One region of the Pseudoalteromonas sp. GutCa3 genome, then DNA from elsewhere that is predicted to be linked to it. Evidence: predicted binding sites of a transcription regulator. Region 1 holds the regulator's gene; each other region holds the start of a gene.
What was found. The regulator sigma-54, encoded in region 1, starts transcription at its own class of promoters, with help from an activator protein. The targets are predictions, from matches to a motif close to GTTGGCACGNNNNTNGNNT.

Region 1 (7,267 bases):
AAAACATCTAAAGTGCCTTCAAAAAAGCTAGCTACAAAAGCAGCTGCAAGTGCAGTTAGTAAGTTGACACCTAACCAAACTGAGCGTTTTTTAGAGCTTTTTAGTACTGGCGCAAAGGTATCTTCTTCATCATCAAGGCCGGCTAAGCCCAATAAACTATGCTCAGCATCTTCTCGGATTACGTCAACGATGTCATCGATAGTGACACGACCAAGGAGCTGATCGTTATCATCAACTACGGGGGCCGATATCCAATTATGACGTTCAAATAATTGCGCGACTTCACTTTCATCCATTGAGATTGGAATGGATTCACAATCTTCATCCATTAAATCGCGAACAATCTTTTCTGGCGGGTTAGTTAATAATGTACTCAGCGATAAAGCGCCTATAAAGCAGTTATGCTTATCAACAACGTACAAGTCATCGGTACCTTCTGGTAACTCGCCACGTAGCCTAATATACCTAAGTACAACATCAAGCGTAACGTCAGGGCGAATGGTCACTGTATCGGTGTTCATTAGCGCGCCAGCAGAACGCTCTTGATACGAAAGTGCTTGTGTTGCACGTTCACGGTCTTGAATGTCCATCGCACTAACAACGTCTTTATAAACGGTGTCCGGCAGACTACGTAATACTTCACCTAAGTCATCGTGGCCCATATCTTCGGTTGCGGCTGCAATGTGCTTAGGTTCCATTTGGGCAATAATGCCTAAACGAACATCTTCTGATAGTTCTTCAAGAACATCACCTTGCACATCAGGATCAACCAACTGCCAAAGGAGTCGGCGAATTTTATGTGGTGATGATTCTAATAATAATGCGGTATCACAAGGAGCTGTTTTTGCGAGCATGCGCCTAACTTGAACAAATTGACCACTATTGAGTGACTTAGTCACCTGTTTTAGTTGCTGTAGTGGGTAATCTTGTTCAAAAGCTTCAGGCATTGGCGTCCTTTATAAATTTTTATATTACTTTATGGGGAGAGGTGAGTTAACTGGCGTCACTAACCGTATTTATTTTATATATCTGTTTTAGTTGGGGCATTAGTAATGCGAGCATTATTTTTATAACTGTTTATTCTTGTTCATTAAAACGTTGTGCTATTAATTCTCCAACAGCATGTAAAGCTTGCTCAGAATCGGGGCCTTTACATACAACTTTTACTTCTTTGCCTTGGCTACTTTCAAGTAGCATTAGTGCAAGTACGCTATCGCCTGCGGCTTCTTTGTCATCTTGAAATAATGTAATTGTCGCATCAAACTGCACTGCTAATTGGGCAAGCACGGTGGCTGCTCTGGCGTGCAATCCTAATTTGTTTTTTATTAAAAAAGTGTCTTCACAATGCATAACTTACTCTACTTAAGCTGAACAGGTGATTATTCAGCTATATTATTTTTCTTGTTCGCGATGGCGAATTTTTACATTGGGATGTGTCATTGCAAAACTTTCACCGATAGTTTGCGCTAAATATACAGAGCGGTGTTGTCCGCCTGTACACCCAATGGCAATGGTTAAATAACTGCGGTTATTTCGCTCTAAGTGCGGTAACCACGTTTGTACAAATGTTTGAATTTGCCATGTGAATTTTTGCACTATGCTGTGATTGGCCAAATAATCTTTAACAGGTTGATCTAACCCATTTAAAGGTTTTAATTCAGGTTCCCAATGTGGATTTGGTAAAAAGCGTGCATCAAATACATAATCTGCTTCTTTTGGTATGCCGTGTTTAAAACCAAACGATTCAAACGTGACAATCAGTTGTTTATCTTTTTTACCTAAAATCTTTTCACGAATAGATTCAGCGAGTTGATGAACACTCAAATCAGTCGTGTCTATCATAAAGTCGGCGCGGGTGATTAATACATCAAGTAATTCTTTTTCTTTTTTGATGGCTAAATCAAGAGGCAACGAGTCAATTGATAGTGGGTGTAATCTACGAGTTTCAGAAAAACGTTTGATCAATGTTTGATCGTCGCTATCTAAATAAAATAACGTAGGTTTTGCAAAGCCAGGCAAGTATTCAAGAATATCGTTAAATTCATCCTGTTGTTTAGGGATGTTACGCACATCAATGCTAACAGCAATTTTATCGTAGCTATCAGACACACTGCGAACTAATGAAGGAAGCAAGTTAACTGGAATATTATCTACGCAATAATAACCTAAATCTTCTACAACGCGTAAAGCAACCGACTTTCCAGAACCAGAACGGCCGCTTATGATAATTAACTCCATTTAACACCCTTTATAAAACTATGATTGATTGACAATAACTTGGTAAAGCTCAGTATCTGATTTTGCACTGCGTAACTGTTTACAAAAATCTTTGTTGTTTAGTTTATCAGCAATGGTTGCTAGAGTCTTTAAGTGCTGCTGGTTATCGCCATCTGGTACGATGAGTGCGACGAAAATATCAACAGGGCGATTATCGATTGCATCAAAATTTATTGGAGTTTCGCTAACGAGTACTAAAGCCAAAGGCTCTTCTGCACCGCTCATTCTTCCATGAGGAATGGCAATGCCACGCCCTATACCTGTACTACCCAATTTTTCTCTGCTCATTAAAGCATTAAGAATATCTTGTTGCGGTAAATACGGAAGTTTGTCGTGAGCAAGTTCGCTAATGAACTCTAAAATTCTTTTTTTGCTATTAAAAAGGACCGCAGCTTTGCTGCAGTCCTGGCATATAAGTGAGCTTAATTTCATCATATTAGTGTCGAGCAAGCTTCTCTTTGTGTTTAATTACTTGTCGATCGAGCTTGTCGATCAACGAGTCAATGGCGGCATACATATCTTGATGTTCTGTAGAGGCAAATAGCTCAGCACCGCTTACGTGTATGGTGGCTTCTGCTTTTTGATTTAATTTTTCTACATCGAGAATGACATGAACATTATTAATATGATCAGAGTGTCTTTCTAGCTTCGCAAATTTGGTATTAATATAGTCTCTTAGTGAATCGGTTAATTCTACGTGACGACCAGTTAAGTTTAGTTGCATAAGCATTACCCTCTTTTTTTTGCGTCTTAAATCAAACTTTTACGCTGATTTGACGGTGGAATAGCCAGAGATTCGCGGTATTTTGCGATTGTACGTCTCGCTACTTTAATTCCTTGCTCAGCCAATATATCCGCTATTTTGCTATCACTCAATGGTTTTGCTGAGTTTTCTGCTGCGATTAATTTTCGGATAAGCGCACGGATTGCTGTAGATGAACATTCCCCCCCGTTTTCGGTGCTTACATGGCTTGAGAAAAAATATTTAAGCTCAAATATACCACGGGGTGTGTGCATATACTTTTGGGTTGTTACGCGCGAAATTGTTGATTCGTGCATTTCTACCATTTCAGCAACATCATTTAAAACCATTGGTTTCATGGCTTCAGGACCGTGTTCAAAAAAGCCTTGTTGTTGCTTAACAATACAATTTGTTACTTTTAATAGCGTGTCGTTTCTACTTTCTAAGCTTTTAATAAACCATTTAGCTTCTTGTAAATGCGAGCGAATAAACTGGCTGTCACCACTGGATTTTACAGTGCGAGACATTGCCGCGTATTGGCTATTAACACGAATTTTAGGCATGCTATCTGGGTTTAACTCAACAACCCAGCGGCCTTTAATTTTTTTAACTGACACATCAGGAATAACATACTCAGATTCTTCTCTTACAATAGTATCTGCAGGTTTAGGGCTAAGAGTATGTATTAATGTCATTACTTCTTTAAGCTCTTCTTCTTTGAGCTTAGTTTTCTTCATTAATGTACGATAGTCACGAGCAGCTAATAAATCAATATGCTCGGTTAAAATCATTTTTGTTTCATTAATGTAAGGTGTTTCTTTATCAAACTGGTTAAGCTGAATACACAAACACTCTTGTAAACTACGTGCAGCAATACCAACAGGATCAAACAGTTGGATGCGTTTTAATACAGCTTCAATTTCATCAAGTTCGACTTCGTTATCATCTTCGTTTTCTTGATTAAAGCTTTCTAAAATCTCTTCGCAGCTTAGTGTTAAAATACCTGAATCATCGACGGCTTCTACAATCGCAATAGCAATAGCTTCGTCTGTAGGGCTAAATGGCGTTAGTTGTAACTGCCACATTAAATACTCATGGAGCGTTTCAGTAGAGGCGCCTTGGTATATTGATTCGTCTTCAGGCATCGGACCCGATGATGCTGCTGGGGCGGCACTCATGTACTCATCCCAACTAACATCCATAGCCATGTCGTCACTTAGCGTGTCTTTTGCAAGTGCTTCACCACTATCTTGTTCGTATTCGCTTGGAGCATCATCGGCAGATGCGCTAACAGTTATGTCATCTGTATCTGCTTTTTGCTCGTTTTTACCTGCAGCGTCTTCTGAATAGTCTGCTTCTTCAACCTCTAATAGCGGGTTGCTGTCGAGAGCTTCTTGTATTTCTTGCTGGAGATCCAATGTACTGAGTTGCAACAAACGAATAGCTTGTTGCAGCTGTGGAGTCATTGTAAGTTGCTGGCCCATGCGCAGCTGTAGTGATTGCCTCATGTATCTCTAACAATCCTTTTATGTTGTTATAATTAATACTAGCAGATGCTTAAAGACATGGCGTAAATGTTACAGCCTAAATTGCTCGCCTAAGTAAACATCGCGTACTGTTTTATCATTTAATACGTGTTCTGGAGTACCTGATGCAATCAGCTCCCCATGAGAAACAATGTAGGCTTTTTCACAAACATCAAGGGTTTCTCTTACGTTATGATCGGTAATTAATACACCAATCCCACGATTTTTAAGATGTTCTATTATTTTCTTTATATCTAATACCGAAATAGGGTCAACACCTGCAAATGGTTCATCCAGTAATATAAATTTAGGATCTGCTGCCAGCGCACGTGCTATTTCAACACGACGACGTTCGCCTCCTGACAATGCCATACCTTGGCTATCACGAATGTGTTGTATGCTAAATTCATCTAATAATTTATCGAGAGTGTCTTCTCTAGCTTGTTTATTTAACTCTTTGCGCGTTTCTAAAATGGCCATTAAGTTTTGATAAACAGTCAGCTTTCTGAATATTGAAGACTCTTGCGGTAAGTAGCCAATGCCTAATCTAGCACGACTATGCATAGGTAAAAGAGTAATATCGTTATCGTCTATCGATATTTTACCTTTGTCGCTAGGTACAAGTCCTACTATCATATAAAACGTGGTAGTTTTACCTGCGCCGTTAGGGCCAAGTAAGCCAACAATACTGCCAGCTTTGACTTCAAGGCCGACGTTTTTTACAACTTCACGGCCTTTATAGCTCTTTGCTAATAGCTCTGCTTTTAATGTGCTCATGGTTGACCTTTGTCGCTTTTTTTACTTTTTTTAGTCTCGATTGGCACTAAAATTGTGTGAACGCGGTCAGTTGAGTTTTCATCTTTTTCGGCACTGATTAGCTGCTGCTCTATATCGTAGGTAATGCTTTTAGCATTTATTTTTTGTCCCGCTTGCGATACTTGTGCATTACCAACAAGCGTTAAAAAACGCTTAGATACATCATAACGTACTTCGTCAGCACTGGCGCTCATAGTCGTGCCATCTGATTGCTTTTCTTCAAAGTGCGCAGGGCTACCTGTAGCAATTAATAATTGTTTATTATCACCAAGTTCATCGCGTTTATGTACTTCTAAGCGGTCGGCTGTGATACGGCGATTACCGTGAATAATTTCAACATTTTTCTCAAAAATCCCGACATTAGCTTTTAATTGACCTTCTTGCTTATCGGCGCTTATTGAAATTTGATTTGCAGTCGGTTGCGTGTTTTGCTCTGCAGCATTACTATTAAACGCTAGTATAAGTGTAGGAATAATAAGTGATTTTAATATTTTATTGGTCATAATATATGGTTCGCGTATGGTTAATTAGTTTTATCACTTCGGTTTTTAAGTCGGCTTCTAGGCCTTTACCAGTGATTTTTAAATTGGGTCCAGTGATGATAACGGGTTGCTCCGAACGCATTGTTAATAGCTTTATATCTACCTGAATATTATCAGCATTGATTTTGTCTATCATGGCGTTATCGGTTAAGTTTTTGGCAACCACATTGCCTTCTAAAATTAATTGTTTGTCTTCGTATAATGTTGCTTCGTCTGCATTTATTTGCCACGTTTGCTTTTCGTTATATAAAGTAAAAATAGGTTTTTCAAAAAACGTAAAACCTAATTGTTGATATAGCTCCATTTTAGCCGCAGTGACTTTGTGGCTAATTTTACCTTGTTCGTCATAGGCTGTTTGTTTGAGTTCAATGGCTATGTAATCAGGCTTGGCAATAACTTCAGGCTCAGTCTGAGGCACAATATTTGTTTGTGTAAAATAAGGGTACCAAAGCCAAACCATACAGCTAATGAATAAAACGCTTAATATTATGCGCGCTGCATTCATGAACTAGTGCCTTGTGTAGTCAATGCTTTACCATTTTCAAGCATAAGTAAGTCGGTGAGCTCTCTTACTGCACCAAAGCCGCCAGGCATTTGCGTTACATAGTGTGATAAACGTTTAATAAGTGGATGGGCATCATTTACTGCAACAGCAAAGCCGACTAATTCCATAACGGGCATGTCAGGACCATCATCACCGATATAAGCAATTTGTTCATCGCTAAGGTTGAGTTTGTCTTTTAATTCTTGATAGGCAATGAGCTTATTTTCTTGGCCTTGATAAATATGCTGTACGGTTAAGCTGCTCATACGTTGTTGCACTATTTGTGAATGACGACCAGTAATTACAGCCACTTCAAAGCCACTGTTTATAAGCGCTTTAATGCCAAAACCATCTTTTGTATTAAATGCTTTTAGCTCTTCACCTTGATTACCAAGGTAAATACGGCCATCAGAAAATACACCATCAATATCGCATATAAGTAGTTTTACTTTTTTAGCGCGTGCTTTTGCATCATCGCTCAGCGGTTGATAGAGTTCTTCAAATTGCATTTATAACACTCCTGCTTTTAATAGGTCTTGCATGTTTAATGCGCCAATAGGTTGGTTTTTCTCATTGACGACGATTAAGCCATTTATACGTTTGTGTTCCATAATATTAAGCGCTTCAGCGGCTAAAATATCTTGTGTAGCCGTAGTGCATGACTTAGTCATAACAACATCTATTTGTGTTGTATGAATATCAATTCTTTGTTCTAAAATACGACGCAAATCGCCATCGGTAAATAATCCCACGAGTTGCTGATTTTCATCAACAATGGCTGTCATGCCTAAACCTTTAGCAGACATTTCAATAAGGGCGT
Region 2 (7,267 bases), on a different contig from region 1:
TCCTACTCGTAGGGATAATACCTGCCCTCATAATTACTACAATTTCTACATTACAATCAAAATCACGCGTCGAATACAATATATCTCAGTCGCTTGAGGCGATTAATCAAATAAAAAAAACTCAGATCGAAAATTATTTTAATCAAAAAAGGGCAGATATTGAGCTTTTGGCTTTAATTGTTCCGCAGCTTGAGGAAGACAACTATGATCGCTTTTTTACAGAATATATACAGAAGTATGACTATTACGATGTGTTTTTAATTAATAACAATGGGCTTATTTATTACACTCAAGCTAGAGAATCTGATTATCAAACAAACATATTAAAAGGGAAATATGCGAGTTCAAATTTAGGAGATTTAATTAAAGAGGTTAAACAATCTAAAAGTTTTAGTATTGCTGATTACAAACCGTATGCACCAAGTAATGGAGAACCCGCTGCGTTTATTGCTATACCTGTTGATGGTAGCGATACAATAGTTGCTTTGCAGCTTTCAAGTGAAGGGACTAATCAAATAATGGGTGTTCGCGAAGGGATGGGAGAAACTGGTGAGAGTTACCTAGTTGGAGAAGATAAGCTAATGCGTTCTGATTCATATCTTGACCCAGAAGGACATTCACTCAAAGCAAGTTTTGCAGGAACTGTAACAAATAATGGTGCTGATACAGAGGCTGTAAATTTAGCTTTAAATGCTCAACATGGTACTAAAATAATAAAAGATTATAATGGAAATAACGTACTTTCTGCCTTCGATAGTATAAAGATTGGAGATTTTAGCTGGATTATATTAAGTGAAATTGACGAATCAGAAGCATTTTCACCAGTCCATCAGACTGTGCTTTTTAGTGTGATTTCTATAATAGTAGCTGCAATTGTTGTTGTATTTATTGGTGTTTTCTTTTCTCGAAAAATAGCGACTCCAATAATTGTAGCTTCCAATTTTGCTAAAAAAGTGGCGGCAGGAGATCTTAGCAGTAATATCGAAGTTAATTCACACGATGAGGTAGGCATGCTACAAGTTGCATTGCATACCATGTTAGAAAATCTCAGAAAAATGATTGGTGAATTATCTAACGTTGCAGTTCAGCAAGGCAGTACAGCAACAGAGCTTGCCTCAGTTACTGAGCAAACTAGCTTAGCAGTTACCGAGCAGCAAGCACAAACTATACAAGTTGCAGCCGCCACTACCGAAATGACTGAAACAGTAAAAGAGATAGCGAGTACAACTGCTAGTGCATCATTATTATGTGAAAATATTCAAAGAATGGCTCGAGAAGGCTCTGAAAATAATGATAGTACTTACAACGCACTTGTTTCTCTTGGAGAAGCTACAAAAAAATCAGCACATGAAGTGACGGAGTTGAAGCATAATTCAGAAAAAATAGTGAATGTATTAGGCGTTATTAAAAAGATAGCTGATCAGACTAATTTACTTGCTTTGAACGCAGCAATTGAAGCAGCTAGAGCTGGTGAACAAGGGCGTGGTTTTGCTGTTGTTGCTGATGAAGTACGAAGCTTAGCTAAGTCTACGCAAGAGTCTACAATGGAGGTTGAAGTGATAATTGAAGCTGTTGTGAGTGCCAGTAACGCAGCTGTTCAAGCAATGACAGACAATGTAGGACAAACAACTCAAGTTCAGGAAATAGCTAAGAAAGCAAACTTAATCAATAGTAATGTAGGCAAAGCAGTAGATGAAATTTTTGATATGGTTGTTCAAATTGCAACCGCCTCTGAGCAGCAGGCAACCACCATCGATGAAATATCACGAAATATAGGTGTCATAAATATGGGTATATCAGAGACCGAGCAGGCAGTTAGAGATATCGCACAGTCAAGTAGCGAATTGTCTAGGATGGCAAACGGTTTAAATGATGAGGCCCAAAAGTTTAGTCTTTAACTTACTCTATTAATTTAGAAATCTTTGATTTAATGACGCTAATCATACAGATATAACTACGGTAGGATGTTACAGGGACGTACAATAAAAGACGTAAATAAGCGCGTGCCAAATAGTGCACGCGCATAAATGAATATTAGAGTTGGTGAGACATTTTGCAACCGATGAGCTCGTAAATTACAAACTTCCAACATATTTATGTTTTATTCTAATATGTTAAATAACGCTAATTTTATTACGAATGATTTTTACGCCATCCATATTTTCTAAAAACTTTTGAGCTAGTGCGCGCTGAAAACCAGTTTGTGCTTCACCGTATAAATCTACTTCACCATTTTTTACCTGCACACGAATATCACTTAACGCTAGGTTAGGATTAGTTCGTAGGGTGTTGGTGATAGCTTGTTGTAAGTTAGGTTGAGTGGCTACACTGCTTACTACGGCCATGTTGGTTGCTGCACTTACCTTTGTAGCGCAAGCTAATAAAAATAAACAACAAAATGATACTAAAGCGATAGTTAACTTGAAGCGGTTCATAACTTAATCCTTACATTACGGTGAATAGTGCAGCCACAATATGGAAATTCCATCGGCTAGGTTATCTTTGTAGTTACAATTTCGGTGCCAATATTAACACTATGAAATATAAGGGAATTTTATTAATTGGGAATTCAGGTAGGCAAAAATTACATTTAAATGAGTATGAGTTACATGCTTGGGTTACATATGTAACAGGTACAAACAGCAGAGCCTCCAAGGCTTGCATTAAAAAGCCGACAAAAGTCGGCTTAGTATAAAAATGTTTTAGGTTACTTTTTCTTTTTAACCTTAGCCTTTTTCTTGGCTTTCATTTTTACTGGATCTTTACGCTTTTTAGCTGGTGGCTTAGCTTCTTTATGTTGTGGCTCGACACCTCTAATTACACGGCGTTTTAATTTTTGTTCAACGTAGCGCTCTACTTTATATAAAATACCAATATCGTGTGCTTCAACTAGCGATATTGCTATCCCTTTTTTACCAGCACGGCCAGTACGACCAATACGGTGTACATATACGTCGGCAGTACGCGGCATATCAAAGTTAATAACGTGGCTGATATCAGATACGTCAATACCACGTGCAGCTACGTCGGTAGCAACTAATATGCTTGTTTTGCCACTGTGGAAGTTTTCCATGGCTTTCATACGTTTGTCTTGTGGCATTTCGCCGCGTAACCACGCTGCTTTTACATCATTAGTTGTAAGTTCGCCAATCAATGTTTCTAAGCGTTCGCGAGTTTTAACAAACACAATCGCTTTAGTTACGTCAGGATTTTTTAGCGTATTAACTAATAATTCAAGTTTGTGATGATAATCGTCGGCTAAATGTACCCATTGGTGAATTTTTGCTTTTTCTTTACGTGACGATTCGGCTTCTAATAGAGCTGGGTCGTTTAATGTTTTTTCAGCAAACCTTTCTACGCTGTCACCTTCAAGTGTTGCTGAGAATAAAAAACATTGGCGACGATTTTTAGCTTCGTCACAAATACGGCTCATTTCTTTTTTAAAACCCATATCTAACATGCGATCTGCTTCATCAATAATAAGCATTTCTACATGTTCAGCATGAAAGTTTTCGGTTTCTAGGTATTCCATTAATCGACCTGGTGTGGCGATTAAAATATCGTTATTTTTTTCAAAAATTTCTTTATGCGTGCCGTAGTTAATACCGCCTGTTACTACACCAATTTTTAGGTGTGTGCGCTTAGCTAGCAGTTCACATTGTTCATGAATTTGATAAGCCAACTCACGAGTTGGGGTCATAACGAGTACGCGCGCAAAACCAGGGTCACGACGTGGGAAATCCAGTAAGTACTGAATAGCCGGAATTAAAAATGCCGCTGTTTTACCTGTACCAGTAGGCGCAGATGCTAAAATGTCGCGCCCCTGTAGTGCTTCAGGAATAGCTTGTTGTTGAATGCTGGTTGGCGTCTCGTAGCCCATTTTATTAATGGCATCGAGTAGCTTGTTATCAAGATCAAATTCAGAAAATTGCATAGAGTGTCTAAAATAAGGGACAATTACCCTGATTATACGCGCTATGCTGCGCTTGGTGAATGAAAAGGTGAAAAAATGTCTGGTTTTGTATTTAAACAATTTAAAGTTGAACACGACCACTGTGCAATGAAAGTTTCTACCGATGGCATTTTGCTTGGTGCATGGGCTAATTTAAGCGGCGCAAAGTCATTACTTGATATAGGCACCGGCACCGGCTTACTAGCACTAATGTGTAAGCAGCGCAGTAATGAGCTTGATATAACTGCGGTAGAAATTGACGAAAGCGCCTATACCCAAGCATTAAAAAATGTAGCTAATAGTCCGTGGCCAACTATAAGTATTACGCACCAAACTATTCAACGCTTTAGTAGTGAAGTTAAATTTGACGTGGTTATCTCTAATCCACCGTATTTTAATCACAGTTTAAAAGGCGATAATGCTGCGCGTAATGCCGCACGCCATACAGACGGATTAAGTTTTGAAGAGTTAATTAATGCGTTTAAACGCTTAAGCCATAGCCGCGCTCGCTTTAGCTTAATACTCCCAAGCGTTGAAGGCGCATTATTTATAGAGCTTGCTACTCAAAATGGGCTTTATTTAAATGCTCATTGCCAAGTAAAAGCCACGCCCAACAAAGATATTAGCCGCAGTTTAATGACATTTAGCTACGTAAAAAGCGATATAGAATCATCAATCCTGTGTATTAGAAACTTAGATAATACCTACACCGCTGATTATATAGCTCTGTGCAAAGCATTTTATTTAAAAATGTAAATTGCCAAGTTATTTAGGTTATCTAGTAATAAAGGATAATTTACCTATTATGCATACGTATTCAGTTTTTATTTAATCAATTCTCAATCTAGTGTTAACCACTTGTAAATAACATCGAGTAGTTGTTTTGCTCGCTCAACAGTTGGATCACACACTATGAAACTCAATAAAATAATCACCACCGCAGGTTTAAGCCTAGGGTTGCTCTTACCTAGTATTGCCACAGCTACGCCCACCACATTTGTGCATTTGTTTGAATGGAATTGGCAAGATGTAGCGCAAGAATGTGAGCAATACCTAGGACCAAAAGGCTACGCTGCAGTACAGGTCTCGCCGCCTAATGAGCACATTACAGGAAGCCAATGGTGGACACGTTATCAGCCAGTAAGTTATGAACTGCAAAGTCGTGGCGGAAACCGTGCACAGTTTATCGATATGGTAAATCGCTGTAGTGCAGCTGGGGTCGATATTTACGTTGATACGCTTATTAACCATATGGCAGCAGGAAGTGGCACAGGCACAGCGGGAAATAGCTTTGGTAATAAAAGCTTTCCTATTTATAGCCCACAAGATTTTCATGAAAGTTGTACCATTAGTAGTTCTGACTATGGCAACGATCGCTACCGAGTACAAAATTGTGAACTCGTTGGACTTGCCGATTTAGATACCGCTTCAAACTATGTGCAAAATACCATTGCAGCATATATTAACGACTTGCAAGCTATTGGCGTAAAAGGCTTTCGGTTTGATGCTTCTAAACATGTTGCAGCAAGCGATATCCAAAGTTTAATGGCCAAAGTAAATGGCTCGCCAGTGGTTTTTCAAGAAGTGATTGATCAAGGTGGGGAGGCTGTTGGTGCCTCTGAATATTTAAGCACAGGTTTAGTAACTGAATTTAAATATAGCACTGAGCTTGGTAACACCTTTAGAAACGGCTCGCTTGCATGGCTGAGTAATTTTGGCGAAGGGTGGGGCTTCATGCCAAGCTCTTCTGCGGTAGTATTTGTAGATAATCACGACAATCAGCGCGGGCACGGCGGCGCTGGTAATGTAATTACCTTTGAGGATGGCCGCTTATATGACTTAGCCAATGTCTTTATGTTGGCTTATCCGTACGGTTATCCAAAAGTAATGTCGAGTTATGATTTTCATGGTGATACAGATGCTGGTGGGCCAAATGTACCGGTACATAATAATGGTAACTTAGAGTGTTTTGCGAGTAATTGGAAGTGTGAGCATCGCTGGTCATATATTGCAGGCGGGGTCGATTTTAGAAATAACACCGCCGACAATTGGGCAGTAACAAACTGGTGGGATAACACAAATAATCAAATTTCATTTGGCCGAGGTAGCTCGGGTCATATGGCTATTAATAAAGAAGACTCAACACTTAGTGCAACTGTGCAAACCGATATGGCGCCAGGGCAATACTGTAATGTGTTAAAAGGCGAGTTGTCAGCTTATGCTAAAAGTTGTAGTGGTGAGGTTATAACGGTTAATTCCGACGGTACTATTAATCTTAATATTGGCGCTTGGGATGCGATGGCAATTCATAAAAATGCCAAGTTAAATACAAGTTCAGTCCCAAGCACTGAAGGTGACTGGCAGCGAACGGTTATTTTTATTAATGCACAAACACAAAGCGGACAAGATATGTTTTTGCGCGGTGGAATTGACCACGCTTATGCAAACGCAAACCTTGGTCGAAATTGCCAAACAAGTAATTTTAAGTGTGCAATGCCTATTCGTCATAACAATTTAAAAAATGTCACAACAGGCCCTTGGAAAGCAAATGATAACTACCTTGATTGGTATGGTATAGAAAATGGGCAAAGTAGCGAAGCAGAAGGTTCTGCTACCGACTGGACAACGAACGTTTGGCCTGCAGGTTGGGGCGCTGAAAAAACTGTAAACACAGATGGTTTTGGTGTAACACCATTAAATATATGGGGCGAACACTATTGGATGCTTGATGTGGATATGGATTGCAGTAAAGCGGTTAATGGATGGTTTGAACTAAAAGCATTCATTAAAAATGGCCAAGGATGGGAGACTGCTATTGCTCAAAACAATACACCTTATACAAGTACTAATCATATGGCGCAATGCGGAAAAGTTAATAAATTTGAGTTTAATAATTCAAGTGTAGTAATTCGTAGTTTTTAAAAGTAAACAAAAAAGCTCATATGAAAACCTAAACTAATGATTATTAGTTTAGGTTTTTTTGATTTTAGGTACGGCGCTTTAATAGTGTGTTTATAAATCACCTGTTATGATTTAACCATTGGCCACTTAATTTTAAAGACAACACAATGAAAAAGTTAAATAAATTAGCAGTACTTAGCACGTTAGCAGCCACCATTTTTGCAAGCCAAGGTGTGTTTGCTGCTATTACGCCTGTAGGCCTTTGGAAAACGATTGATGAGGATACAAACCAAGCTAAGTCGTATGTACGTATTACCCAAACCAACGGTGTATTAAGCGGCAAAGTTGAAACCATTCTTAACCCTGCAAAACAAAATGATATATGTAGTAAATGCGATGATGAGTTAAAAGATC
Region 3 (7,267 bases), on a different contig from region 1:
AACACGCGTTAAAATACCTGCCACAGCAGGCGCCGGGGTTTTAATATGTTGTTGATATTGAGATAAGCGTTCGCTTAAAGGTGCACGTTGAGTTGACATAACACGCCAATAAAATAGTTAGATACCACTATTATGCAAAAAACTATCCAACGTTTCTTTGACACGTGTTTTAAGGGTCATGTCGAGTGACGATTGCGCTGTTTTAACTTCACAGCCACCGCGCTCAAGAGTGGGCTCTGCCATTAATTGCCAGTTATTATCAATAATGGTTTGTTCGCCGTAGCTCTCTTTTATGAGTTCTAAGTCTTCGGGGTTTAAATGGATTCGTACTTTTTCTTGCTCCGCATTAAGTGAATCAATACTTTGCTTTAACGTATGTAAAATCACATCAGGCGATGTTTTTACTTCTTGATAAATAACAGCTTCCGCCAACATGCTAGCAAGTTGTACTAATTGCTTCTCAGCTTGTTCGTCCACTTTATCTAGCGGTGCAGTTAGCCCCTCTAAAATGGCTTTTAAACTTGTTAACTGCTCTTCAATTAATGGTTTTACATCTTCAAGGCCTTGTGTTTTACCTTGCTCTAAGCCTTCTTTGTAGCCAGCTTCTTTACCTTCGCCAACGCCTTTTTCAAAGCCGTCTATGTAGCCTTGCTCATGACCTTGTTTAAGGCCTTCTTCGTACGCGTCTTGTCTAATGCGTTCAAGCTCAACCATGGTAAGCGCAGGGAGTTCTGGTTCTTGTGGCTCATCAATAGGCATTTCTTCGGCTAATTCTTTTTTGTACAGCTCACTAAGCGGTGTGCCGTAAGCCGTAGAGCGATTGCCAAAGCTGCTCTCATCTGGTGCTACATCCGGAATAGCCCAGTTTTTTAATAATTCATCTGCTTCATCAGCCCGAAGTGTGCGTCCTTTTAGTTTGCTCATGGTTTACAGGAACTCCTCGCCACCGCCGCCGCCCAGCTGAATTTCACCTGAGTCAGATAAACGACGCGCTGTTGATAAAATCTCTTTTTGCGCCGCTTCTACTTCGCTTATACGTACCGGGGCCATAGCTTCTAAATCATCAGCAAGCATTTCGGCTGCACGCTTAGACATATTGCCCAGTATTTTGTCTTTAAGCGCATCGTCGGTGCCCTTAATTGCTTTCATTAATACGTCTTGTTGTACTTCTCGTAGGATTGCTTGAATACCACGGTCTTCAACATCCATTAAGTTTTCAAACACAAACATAAGATCTTGAATCTGCTGCGACATCTCTTCGTCATGTTCACGAATAGAGTCCATTAACTGCCCTTCTACATTGGTATCTAGGTAGTTCATAATATCTGCAGCGGCTTTTAAGCCACCCATTTTAGCGGCTTGTGCACCTGCTTGGCCGGCAAATTGTTTTTCCATGATTTCGTTTAGCTCTTGCAGTGCTGCCGGCTGAACTTCTTCAAGGTTTGCAATACGCATGGTTAAATCTAAGCGCACTTTTTCAGGGAACTGAGCAATAATCTCAGCAGACTGCTCTGGCTCTAAGTACGATAATACAATGGTTTGAATTTGTGGATGCTCATTACGAATAATGTTTGCTACCTGCTTAGAGTCCATCCATTTTAATGAATCCAAGCCTTTAGCGCCTGAGCCCATAACAATTTGGTCAATAAGGCTAGCGGCTTTGTCTTCACCAAGTGCTGCTGTAAGCGCTTTTTTAATAAAGTCTTCTGACTGAAAACCAATGGTACTAAAGCTTTGAATTTGTTCTATAAACAAGTTGTGTACAGCGCTAATCTTAGCTTGTGATAAGTCCTGTAACCCAGCCATCGCCATACCCACTTTTTGCACCTGTTTAGGTTCTAAGTGTTTAAGGATTTGCGCGGCATCTTCTTCTGATAAACTCAAAAGTAATATAGCGGCTTTATCTACCCCATCTAGCTTATCAACATCAAAGGCTGGCGGGAGTTGTTTTTGTTCTTGATCAGTCATCTTCTGTTAACCACGCTTTGACTACTTGTGATGATAGTTCTGGTTCGTTAGCTACAAGGGCACGAATTGCTTTAAGTAAATCTTCGTCGCCATGTAAATCCGGTAACTGCAGTGTACCATCACTTGAGAAACCAACCGAAGCAGAATCAAAGTCTTTATTTAGCATATCAAGCGTGTTGTCGCCAATATCTACGCCTGAACTTAATGCATCTTCGTCGTATTCTTCTAGTGTATCGTCTGGGTAAATTAAGCGTTTAAGCATTGGTTTTACTACTGCCATTATCAATACAATGATAACTAAGGCGCCTAATACAAGGCGGGCTATTTTCATAAACCAGTCTTGTTCCCACAGTGGCACTTCTATTGCTAAATTTGTTTCTTCACGTACAAACGGCACTGTCACTACTTCAAGTGCATCACCACGTTGCATATCAAAACCTACACCACCTTGTAGTAAGCGACGAATATTTGACAATGCCTCTACCGAGCGTGGAGTCATGGTTGTTTCACCGTTTTCTCCCACTTTAGCAATGTAGTCAACAGCAACTGATACGCTTATCCTACGTATTACACCACTTTGCTGGCGCTTATGAGAAATTGTAGTGTCGAGTTCATAATTACGTGTGGCTTCTTTGTGGCTGCGTGTTGGTGACGTAGCTGTGCCTGCACCACCTTGCCCCGCAACCTCAGGAATGTTCGAATTTAACGGTGGCTGATTTGTAAGCGCACCTGGAATACCAACAGCTAGGCCGCCAATGTTATTTTCTTCAAATGTGGTTTCGCTTCTAACCGCTGGTAGGTCTGGGTTATAACGCTTTTGAGTTTCCTCAATCGAGCTAAAGTCCATGCTCAAATCAACTTGGGCTGTATAGTTTGCAAGCCCAACAACCGGTATTAAAATACTGTCTATTTTTTCAAGATACTCTTGTTCGCGCTTACGTTCTAAATCGTATTCTTTACGAGAGCGTGCTGCTAATGAGCTTTGCGAACCTGAATTTAGTAATCGACCATTTTGATCGGTAACAGTAACTCGCATAGGCTCTAAACCCTGTACTGCCGAAGCAATCATATCAACAACAGAATCTACTTCTTCACGGTCGAGTGAGCGTCCACGCTTAAGCGTTAATACAACTGTAGCTGATGGTTTTTTTTCTCTGCGGGCAAATACGTTTTCTTTAGGAATGGCTAACAATACTTTGGCGCGAGTAATGTTGTTAAGTTCTTCAATGGTGCGTGCTAACTGCTGTTCTCGACCATGTTTTAGGCGTTCGCGCTCTAAGCGTTGGCTTACACCAAAGCCCATATCTTGCATAATTATGTCAGAGCCCGACGCTGGCCCTTGCTCTAACCCTTCGCGGGTCATTAACAATTTAATATTTTGGTATTCGCTTTCATCAACCGACACAACGTTGCCATCTAGTTGATATTCAATTTGTTGCGCATCTAAAAAGTCGAGCGTTTGAATAAGCTCTTCAGTTTGCATTTTGCCTAACGGGCGCATATCTGGCTGACGAGCCCAAATAATAATAAAAATCGCGATAGCTAAACAAATAGCCAATGCTATAACCAATGTTACTTGGCGCAATACATCAACACCATTTAAAGCACTTAAGTAGCCTGACTTTTGTTCTTGTTGATCATCACCACCACTTTGGTCAATACCGCCACCAGCAAGTGCTAGGTCTGTAGATTGGTTAGATTGCGCCACAATAATTCTCCACTACCTAATTAAACAGGCATGTTCATGATTTCTTTATAAGCTTCAACAAGTTTATTACGAACCTGTACTGTAGCCTCAAAAGCAACTGACGATTTTTGAGAAGCAATCATCGCCTCAGCAAGCGATACACTTCGATCCCCCATCTCAACCGCTTTTACTTTTTGACCTGCATCTTGCTGTAGACCGTGCACTGTATTTAATGCATCACTTAGCATGTCGCCAAACTGGGAAGTAGAAGTAGGCTGAACTTGAGTCGGCAATTTATTTATTTGATTATTACGGCCGGCTTCTAAAGCCATTGATTGCATTTCTTGAAATACAGCACTGTTTTGAATTTTCATAATTTATCTCTGACACGCAGTGAACTCTTACAAGTAATAAAGCACAAAGCATGCCAAATAATTAATCATTAAAATACAATAGGTTAACTTTAATTTGTGTTAGTCAGAGTTTTGACAACCCTAAGTTCGCAGCGCAAACTTAGGGTTTATAGGAGGTTATGCTGGAAGTGAAATACCTAAATCGCGCATTTGCGCTAGTTTATAACGTAAAGTTCGTGGGCTTATGCCCAATGTTTCGGCAACGTCTTTACGCTTGCCTTGGCAGCGTGCAAGGGTTTCTAAAATAATACGATGCTCTTTGTCTTTAAGCTCATCTTTATAGCTACCGGTGTCTGCCGCTAGCAAGCCCTGCTTAGGTTCAACCTCGGCATGTGATTTTTCATCATAATATGCAGAGCTTAGCGTGCTTTTATCAACGCCTTTATCTGCGTGAGCTAATTCTGTTGACGATACTGTTTGCGCCGGCGCCAATGATGGCTCCATAACAAAGTTATTAGCTGCTAAGTTTTCAATAAAAATAGCATGCTCATTTATTGTGTTACCCGTGCGCAGTATAAGTGCACGCTGTATAACGTTATCAAGCTCGCGCACATTACCAGGCCACGCGTGAGCCAATAACTTTTGCTCGGCACCTTTATCTAAATATGCCATAGGCTCTTTGCTTTTACTTATATGGCGCTCAATTAAATGCTTAGCCAATACAATAATATCGCCAGGGCGTTGGCACAATGGTCGCCACATTAGTGGAAAAACATTAAGCCTGTAATATAAATCTTCTCTAAACTGATTTTCAGACACGGCTTCTTTTAAATCACGATTACTGGTTGCCAAAATACGTACATCGAGCTGAATTGTTTTACGCCCCCCTAAACGCTCTACTTCACGTTCTTGCAGTACGCGTAACAGCTTTGCTTGTAGCCCTAAGTCCATCTCAGTAATTTCATCAAGTAAAATAGTGCCGCCTTGTGCTTGCTCAAACTTACCCGGACATGCTTGAATCGCGCCCGTAAAAGCTCCTTTTTCATAACCAAATAACGTGGCTTCAAGCATATTTTCAGGAATAGCCGCGCAGTTAATCGCCACAAATGGCTCATTACAACGGCTTGACTTATCATGAATATAACGAGCAAGTACTTCCTTACCTGAACCACTTGGGCCAAGTACCATTACACTTGCATCAGAGCGTGCTACTTTACTCGCAAGCTCCAATAATTGAATACTAGTTGGGTCAGCAACAATAGGTCCGTCGGTTTCTTTTGCTTTTTCAGGCAAATAACGACTCACCATATTTAACAGCACTTCAGGTGCAAATGGTTTAGCCATGTAGTCAATTGCACCTAGGCGCATCGCCTCTACCGCATCGTCAATTGTGGCGTACGCCGTCATCATCAATACAGGTAAATCAGGGTGGTTTAATTTAATACTGCGTAGTAAATCCAGGCCACTCATTGCGCCCATTTGCACGTCGCTTACAACAAGCGAAAATTGATCTTTTTTAAGCAGTAACATTGCTTGCTCAGCACTGCTCGCTGCAACACATTCAATACCCGACATTTCAAGGGTATCTATTAAGGCTTCACGAAGCCCTGCGTCATCTTCGACAACTAAAATAGTGTTACTCATAATGAACCCTCTAGTTTAGATGTTGCCTTAATAGGCAGTAACAAACTAAAGCAGGCACCACCCTGCGTATTATTAGTCACATCAACACGACCTTGGTGCGCACTAGCTACCGAACTTACTACCGCAAGCCCTAAACCTGTGCCCTGACTTTTTGTAGTAAAAAATGGTTCAAAAATTTTATCGCTTTGGCTTAAATCAACACCTGGGCCATTGTCGCTCACACTAATACGAACCATATCTAAATCTTTTAAATCTCTTTGTGCGCTAATTTTTACTTTTGCACCGCCGCCAATAACTTGAATACTATTGTGCACAAGATTTTGAATAGCACTGGCCAATGCCGTTTTATTACCGACTATTTGTATATCTGGCTCTGGTAAGCTTACATCCAGCTCACTTTCATTAAGTGCAACCATCGCATCAGCACCTGCTTTAACTTCTGTTAAAAGCTGCTGCATTGAAACTTGCTCAACAACTTGCTGATCGCCACTTTTAGCAAATAACAGCATGTCGTTTACTTGAGTTTCTAAATCTTTTAAACGCGACATTAACTTTGTTTGAAAGTTATCGCGAGATGCTTCGGGTAAGCGTTTTGATCCTAAATTAGCGGCGTAAAGCATAGCGGCTGAGAGCGGCGTACGGACTTGATGCGCGAGTGACGCAACCATTTTACCCAGCGCGCTTAATCGCTGCATATGTGCAACACGTTTTTGTAAGCGGCGAGTTTCGGTCAAATCCGTCATTAAAATAAGTTGCCCAGGCTCTGGTGCTAAAGCAGTAATATCAAGCTTTATTAGGCGCCCGTCTTTTAAAGACACTTCGTGGCCATCATCTTGATGTGGCCTAAAAGAGCGCTGAATAACATTAAACCAGCGTTCGCCTTCAAGTGGCTCGCCAAGCATATCAATCGCTATTTGATTCGCTTTTGCAATCAACCCTTTGCCATCAAGTACAACCACGCCTGCTGGCATGGTATCAACCAAATGCGAAAGCCAACTTGCTTGCTTGCGCAGATCGCTTAATTCACCAATGTACTCCTCTTGAAGTAAACATGGGTTATACTGATTTGCAGAAAAAAACTGTGGTTTTAGCACGCTAGCAAGGGCCATAATCAAATCTCGAATTGATGTAGATACATGTCTAAATGCACGATTCATACCAAAATTTATTTACATATTTATCATTAAGTTACATCAATAATTTGAGCGACATAAAAATGACGCACACAAAAAGGAATAATAATGAGTGAGCAAATAAAGTGCCGTTGCCCGTGGCTCGACACCACTAAACCCGACTACGTTATTTACCATGATGAAGAATGGGGCGTCCCCCTTTATGATGATACAAAGCTGTTTGAATTTATTACGCTTGAATCAGCGCAAGCGGGTTTAAGCTGGTATACAATTTTAAAAAAACGCAGCGGTTATAAAAAAGCATTTGCTAATTTTGATGTAAATAAAGTGGCACAATTCACACAAGATGATATTGAGAGATTAATGCTTAATGAGGGGATTGTGCGCAATCGCTTAAAAATTGAGGCAACTGTTAACAACGCTAAACGCTTTATAGAAATACAAGAAGAATTTGAAAGTTTTAGTAACTACCAATGGCAGTT

Region 2: a site for sigma-54 is predicted at 2,509-2,527, ahead of CXF64_RS05265 (BON domain-containing protein). Genes of this name have one in related genera too.
Region 3: a site for sigma-54 is predicted at 4,069-4,087, ahead of fliE (flagellar hook-basal body complex protein FliE). Genes of this name have one in related genera too.

The regions. Positions count from the first base shown of each region.
Region 1 covers NZ_PJBK01000056.1:82,247-89,513, reverse strand. The annotation lists gene mgtE (magnesium transporter) at 1-947, opposite strand, end outside; gene CXF64_RS09690 (HPr family phosphocarrier protein) at 1,078-1,350, opposite strand; gene rapZ (RNase adapter RapZ) at 1,393-2,238, opposite strand; gene ptsN (PTS IIA-like nitrogen regulatory protein PtsN) at 2,257-2,709, opposite strand; gene hpf (ribosome hibernation promoting factor) at 2,714-3,001, opposite strand; gene CXF64_RS09670 (RNA polymerase factor sigma-54) at 3,028-4,527, opposite strand; gene lptB (LPS export ABC transporter ATP-binding protein) at 4,597-5,322, opposite strand; gene lptA (lipopolysaccharide transport periplasmic protein LptA) at 5,319-5,864, opposite strand; gene lptC (LPS export ABC transporter periplasmic protein LptC) at 5,854-6,408, opposite strand; gene kdsC (3-deoxy-manno-octulosonate-8-phosphatase KdsC) at 6,405-6,956, opposite strand; gene CXF64_RS09645 (KpsF/GutQ family sugar-phosphate isomerase) at 6,957-7,267, opposite strand, start outside.
Region 2 covers NZ_PJBK01000026.1:15,066-22,332, reverse strand. The annotation lists gene CXF64_RS05270 (methyl-accepting chemotaxis protein) at 1-1,898, shown strand, start outside; gene CXF64_RS05265 (BON domain-containing protein) at 2,115-2,435, opposite strand; gene srmB (ATP-dependent RNA helicase SrmB) at 2,708-3,934, opposite strand; gene CXF64_RS05255 (tRNA1(Val) (adenine(37)-N6)-methyltransferase) at 4,010-4,708, shown strand; gene CXF64_RS05250 (alpha-amylase) at 4,865-6,874, shown strand; gene CXF64_RS05245 (DUF2147 domain-containing protein) at 7,021-7,267, shown strand, end outside.
Region 3 covers NZ_PJBK01000034.1:34,138-41,404, forward strand. The annotation lists gene fliI (flagellar protein export ATPase FliI) at 1-99, opposite strand, end outside; gene fliH (flagellar assembly protein FliH) at 118-924, opposite strand; gene fliG (flagellar motor switch protein FliG) at 928-1,968, opposite strand; gene fliF (flagellar basal-body MS-ring/collar protein FliF) at 1,961-3,676, opposite strand; gene fliE (flagellar hook-basal body complex protein FliE) at 3,697-4,029, opposite strand; gene CXF64_RS07310 (sigma-54-dependent transcriptional regulator) at 4,186-5,652, opposite strand; gene CXF64_RS07315 (sensor histidine kinase) at 5,649-6,761, opposite strand; gene CXF64_RS07320 (DNA-3-methyladenine glycosylase I) at 6,894-7,267, shown strand, end outside.